Paraglaciecola sp. L3A3: one gene and its partner. The protein of the gene in region 1 interacts with the protein of each later gene in a pairwise test. Links are inferred from orthologs where the notes say so. Each region holds a gene or a part of one and is shown in the gene's direction. Other genes may lie near its edges.

Region 1 (3,081 bases):
AAGAGATCAACGAAATGGGTTTGTCAGTGTAGGTCCGCATAAAGCTGATCTTAGAATTAAGGCTCAAGGTTTACCAGCTCAAGAGTTGTTGTCACGCGGTCAACTAAGAATGTTAGTGGCGGCAATGCAATTAGCACAAACACAATATCTCCACGAGAAGACAGGAAAAACTTCAATATTTTTGTTGGATGATATTGGTGCCGAATTAGATGAAGAAAAAAGAAAAGTTTTTATTAGTAAGTTAAATGCTTCGGATTCACAACTTTTTGTGACCGCAATTGATTTAAATGAACTTAATTTCTTAAATAATTATAATGATAAAACAGTGTTTCACGTGGAACATGGCCAGGTGAGAGAGGAGATTTAACCAAATGGCAGAAGAAAATGTTTATGATTCGTCGAGTATTAAAGTCTTAAAAGGACTTGATGCTGTAAGAAAAAGACCTGGGATGTATATAGGTGATACTGACGATGGTACTGGACTTCACCACATGGTATTTGAAGTTGTAGATAACTCTATAGATGAAGCCTTGGCTGGTCATTGTTCTAGCATCAATGTGAAAATACACATCGATGGTTCAGTATCTGTAAAAGATGATGGTCGTGGAATTCCAACAGAAATTCACGAAGAAGAAGGGGTGTCAGCAGCTGAAGTTATAATGACTGTGTTGCACGCCGGTGGTAAGTTTGATGATAATTCGTATAAAGTATCTGGAGGTTTACACGGTGTAGGTGTCTCGGTTGTAAATGCTTTATCGAAAAAACTGCAAATTCAAATCAGACGTTCTGGCAAACTTCATGAGCAAGAATATCAACATGGGGTGCCACAAAATCCTCTTAAAATTATCGGCGATTCAGAATCAAATGGAACCAGTATCCGTTTTTGGCCAAGTGAAGATACATTTACTAATGTAAAGTTTCATTATGATATTTTAGCTAAAAAATTACGTGAGTTATCTTTTTTGAACTCTGGTGTTTGTATCATTCTTGAAGATGAAAGAGATGGCAAAACTGATAAATTTGAATATGAGGGTGGGATAACTGCTTTTATTGAATTTTTAAATCAGAACAAAACACCTATGCATCAAAAGATTTTCTATTTTGATTCACATAGAGATGATGGTATTTCTGTTGAAGTAGCCATGCAATGGAATGATAGTTTCCAAGAGAATGTCTTTTGTTTTACTAATAATATCCCACAAAAGGATGGAGGGAGTCACTTAGCTGGATTTAGAGGTGCACTAACTCGTACTCTTAATAATTATATGGATAAAGAAGGTTTATCTAAAAAGGCGAAGACTACTACCAGTGGTGATGATGCTAGAGAAGGTTTAACTGCAATCATTTCCGTCAAAGTACCAGATCCTAAATTCTCTTCACAAACTAAAGATAAGTTAGTATCTTCAGAAGTTAGGCCGGCAGTAGAAACAGTGATGGGCGAAAAGTTACAAGAGTTCTTACTAGAAAACCCTGCAGAAAGTAAGATTATCGTAGGTAAGATTATTGATGCAGCTAGAGCACGGGAAGCAGCAAGAAAAGCTCGTGACATGACTCGTCGTAAAGGTGCATTAGATCTTGCAGGGTTACCCGGTAAATTAGCTGACTGTCAGGAAAAAGATCCTGCATTATCAGAATTATATATAGTGGAAGGGGACTCTGCTGGCGGTTCAGCCAAGCAGGGACGTAATCGTAAAAACCAAGCTATATTACCTTTAAAAGGGAAAATTCTTAACGTAGAAAAAGCTCGTTTTGATAAAATGTTATCTTCACAAGAAGTTGCAACGCTTATTACTGCCTTAGGTTGTGGTATTGGTCGAGATGAATACAACCCTGAGAAGCTGAGATATCATCGTATTATTATCATGACAGATGCTGATGTGGATGGTTCGCACATTCGTACTTTGTTACTGACTTTCTTTTATCGTCAAATGCCTGAAATCATTGAGCGTGGATATATATATATAGCTCAGCCACCTCTATATAAAACGAAGAAAGGTAAGCAAGAACAATATTTAAAAGATGATGAATCTTTAACTAAATATTTAACCTCTATTGCATTGGATAACGCTTCATTGCATGTAAATGAAGATGCCCCTGCTATAACTGGAGTCGCTCTAGAATCGCTTGTGGCTCAATATCAAACGACTACATCTATGATTGGACGTATGAGTCGTTTAATGCCTTCAGTGATACTTAATAAGCTTGTATACAGCAAAACTTTAGAGTCTGCAGATATAAATAGCGAAGAAAAACTTAAAGCTTTTGCTCAGGATTTTACTGACGGTCTTACTGGGGATGAAATAGATGGCGCGACTTATTCATTTGAAGTACGTCATAATTCAGAAAGAAATAACTGGTATGTAGCTATAATTATTCGCTTACATGGTATCGATACTGAGTATTATATTGATAATGAGTTTGTTGATTCAAATGAATACAAACGCATAAAAGAGCTTAATCAAGCCATCAGTGGAATGATAGAAGAGGGCGGATACGTTCAAAGAAATGACAAAACAAAGTCAGTCACTAGCTTTGTGGAAGCGCTTGATTGGTTAATGGCTGAGTCGAAACGTGGACAGTATATTCAACGTTATAAAGGACTGGGAGAAATGAACCCTAGCCAATTATGGGAGACTACTATGGATCCTACGACACGAAGAATGTTACAAGTTAAAATTGAGGATGCTATCGGAGCGGATCAATTGTTCACTACTTTGATGGGGGATCATGTTGAACCTAGAAGGGCCTTCATTGAAGAAAATGCCCTGAAAGTAGCTAACCTTGATGTCTAGTTATTATCAATAAATTGTACCGTCATAAAATAAGTTGACGGTTTTGAAGCCAGCATTTTTTGCTGGCTTTTTATTATATGTAGTTAATACCAATCCGCTTTGATAAGTGTACACTCAGCGAGAATTTAAATGAGCTTAATTAAGGCGCTTGAATGAAAGAATAGTGGGGCTCTTTTGAGTTCGAGCAACGCACAGTAAGCTCATTTAAAACTCGCCTGAAAGGAATGCCCCAGTGGCTTTTGCCCTGCGTTCTCGCTATTTGAAAGGGAACAACCATTCCTGCACACCG
Region 2 (3,230 bases), 2.3 Mb from region 1 along the record:
ATTTATCTAGGTCATTTTTGTTATGCGTTAAATTAACAACATTATAGCCAGCAAGTCTGCTTACTATCTAGTGTAAATCTCAGGCTCTTGAGTGAATAAAACAGCATATATGCTTAACTGCTGGTTTATTGAACACTATATGGGCGATACGAGCTATTTATTTATATTTGTAGGTGTTAGTATTAGGCGGTTGAAATGAAAGATAATATTGGTAAAAACTTAATATTTTTTTTAAGTCCTAGCTTAAAATTAACCAAGTGAGTTTTATCCAAAATCATACTCTAATAATAATGACTAGGGACAAGGCTGTATATGACTGATCACGCCGAAGAAATTCTTCCTATTAATATAGAAGAAGAACTAAAAAACTCTTATCTCGATTATGCGATGAGCGTTATTGTTGGCAGGGCGCTGCCTGATGTACGGGATGGCTTAAAACCGGTACATCGCCGCGTTTTATTCGCCATGAACGAATTAAAAAATGATTTTAATAAACCATACAAAAAATCTGCTCGTGTAGTGGGTGATGTAATTGGTAAATATCACCCTCATGGTGATTCTGCTGTATACGACACTATTGTACGTATGGCGCAGCCATTTTCTCTTCGCTATATGTTAGTTGATGGTCAAGGTAACTTCGGTTCTGTTGACGGTGACTCTGCTGCTGCAATGCGTTATACGGAAATCCGTATGGCGAAAATTTCTCATGAGCTGCTTGCTGATTTAGAAAAAGAGACCGTTAACTTTGTACCTAACTATGATGGTACCGAACATATCCCTGAAGTATTACCAACAAGAGTGCCCAATTTATTGGTGAATGGTTCTTCTGGTATCGCTGTGGGTATGGCCACCAATATTCCTCCTCATAATTTGACTGAAGTGGTAAATGGTTGTATCGCACTGATTGACAATCCTCAGTTATCTATTGAAGAATTAATTGAATATATTCCTGGCCCTGATTTCCCTACTGCTGCTTTTATTAGTGGCCGTAAAGGAATAGAAGAAGCCTACCGTACTGGCCGTGGCAAAATTTACATGCGTGCCCGTGCTGAGATCGAGACTGAAGATAATGGCAAAGAAACTATTATCGTTCACGAGATCCCATATCAAGTTAACAAAGCTAGGCTAATTGAAAAAATAGCTGACCTTGTTAAAGAGAAAAAAATAGAAGGTATTTCTGCATTACGTGATGAGTCTGATAAAGACGGTATGCGTATTGTTGTCGAAGTACGACGCAACGAATCAGCTGAAGTTGTGTTAAACCACCTATATTCACAAACACAAATGCAAACTGTGTTTGGTATTAATATGGTGGCACTAGATAAAACTCAGCCTAAGATATTTAATTTATTAGATATTTTAAAAGCGTTTGTTTTACATAGACGTGAAGTGGTCACAAGACGGACTGTTTTCGAACTGAAAAAAGCCCGTGAACGTGCTCATATCCTTGAAGGTTTGGCTATTGCTTTAGTTAATATCGATCCTATCATTGCGTTAATCAAAGCTTCTAAAAGCCCAGCTGACGCGAAAATTTCTTTAGTCGCTCAAGGCTGGTCTTTAGGTGATGTGGCTGAGATGTTGGAGCGTGCTGGCGATGATGCAGCAAGACCTGATTGGCTTGAACCACAATACGGTATTCGTGATGGTTTATACCATTTAACCGAGCAACAAGCCCAAGCTATCCTAGACCTACGTTTAAATAAATTGACGGGGTTAGAGCATGATAAAATACTATCAGAATACCGTGAATTACTTGAAATCATTGCTGAGCTATTACACATTTTAGGTAGCCCAGAACGTTTAATGGAAGTGATCCGCGAAGAATTGGAAGCCGTACGTGATGAATATGGCGATGCGCGTCGTACAGAAATCACTGCTGCATCACACGACATTGATATTGAAGATTTAATCGAAAGAGAAGAAGTGGTAGTGACTTTATCTCGTGAAGGTTATGTTAAATATCAAAAACTCAACGACTATGAGTCTCAACGTCGTGGTGGTCGTGGTAAATCTGCCACTAAGATGAAAGATGAAGATTTCATCGAAAAGTTACTAGTAGCTAATACTCATGATCACATTTTGTGTTTCTCTACACGTGGCCGTTTATATTGGTTAAAAGTGTATCAATTACCATTAGCTAGTCGAAATGCTCGTGGTCGTCCAATTGTGAATATTCTTCCACTTGAAGAAAATGAACGAATTACTGCAATTTTACCTATTCAAGAATTTGAAGAAGGTAAATATGTATTGATGGCCACAGCTAACGGTACTGTGAAGAAAACGGCTTTAACCTCTTATTCACGTCCAAGAGCTAACGGTATTATTGCTGTCAACTTAAACGAGGGTGATGAATTAATTGGGGTTGATATTACTCACGGCGAAAATGACATTATGTTGTTTTCCGACGCCGGTAAAGTGGTTAGATTTAACGAAAAACAACGAGATTCAGAAACGGGTAATGTAAAACTTGATCCTGAAACCGGAGAAGAGTTACTTGCCTTACGCCCAATGGGCCGTACTGCAACGGGTGTTCGTGGTATTCGTTTGCAAGAAGGCCAAAGAGTCGTATCGCTGATTGTGCCTCAAGGTGATGGCGCTATCTTAACTGCAACCGAAAATGGTTTTGGTAAACGTACACCTGTTGCGGATTACCCAGCTAAGAGCCGAGCTACACAAGGCGTTGTTTCAATTAAAGTGTCTGAACGAAATGGTAAAGTTGTCGGTGCGGTGCAAGTTAATGAAAGTGATGAAATCATGCTCATTAGTGATAAAGGTACATTGGTAAGAACTCGTGTTGAAGAAGTGTCAACCGTTGGCCGGAATACTCAAGGTGTGCGCTTAATTCGCACTATTGAAGGCGAACATGTTGTAGGCTTACAACGTATCGATGAAATAGAAGAGCTTGAAATAGCAGCTATTGAAGGTGACGCTGAAGGGGGGATAGTCGAAGGTGAAGTGCTTGCAGGTGAAAGCAATGAAACTACAGATCCAAGCCCAAGTGATAACCTAGATACAAACGAAGACGAATAAGAGAGTCATATTTTTTCTATCGAAAAGTATGGAAACTAGATAAATTCTAGTTCTTAATATTCAGTAAGTTGTTCTAACAAACGAGTGGCCTTTGCCGCTCGTTTTTTTTTATAAGATATTTTTTGTGAGAGAGAAAGTGTCAGAAATTTATAATTTTTGTGCTGGTCCAGCTATGTTACCAGCCGCAGTCATGCAAAAAG

What was found.
Region 2: the proteins of gyrB (region 1) and gyrA interact in binary tests that used the Escherichia coli proteins (3 or more experiments, as listed by UniProt). The link is inferred for Paraglaciecola sp. L3A3 from one-to-one orthologs.

The regions. Positions count from the first base shown.
Region 1 is NZ_CP047023.1:3,368-6,448, forward strand. It holds gyrB (DNA topoisomerase (ATP-hydrolyzing) subunit B), read left to right. Parts: upstream 1-371; coding sequence 372-2,792; downstream 2,793-3,081. Other genes in the region: recF (DNA replication/repair protein RecF), read left to right, coding at 1-367. UniProt on the Escherichia coli protein: DNA gyrase negatively supercoils closed circular double-stranded DNA in an ATP-dependent manner to maintain chromosomes in an underwound state.
Region 2 is NZ_CP047023.1:2,261,527-2,264,756, forward strand. It holds gyrA (DNA topoisomerase (ATP-hydrolyzing) subunit A), read left to right. Parts: upstream 1-312; coding sequence 313-3,030; downstream 3,031-3,230. Other genes in the region: ubiG (bifunctional 2-polyprenyl-6-hydroxyphenol methylase/3-demethylubiquinol 3-O-methyltransferase UbiG), read right to left, coding at 1-2; serC (3-phosphoserine/phosphohydroxythreonine transaminase), read left to right, coding at 3,167-3,230. UniProt on the Escherichia coli protein: A type II topoisomerase that negatively supercoils closed circular double-stranded (ds) DNA in an ATP-dependent manner to maintain chromosomes in an underwound state.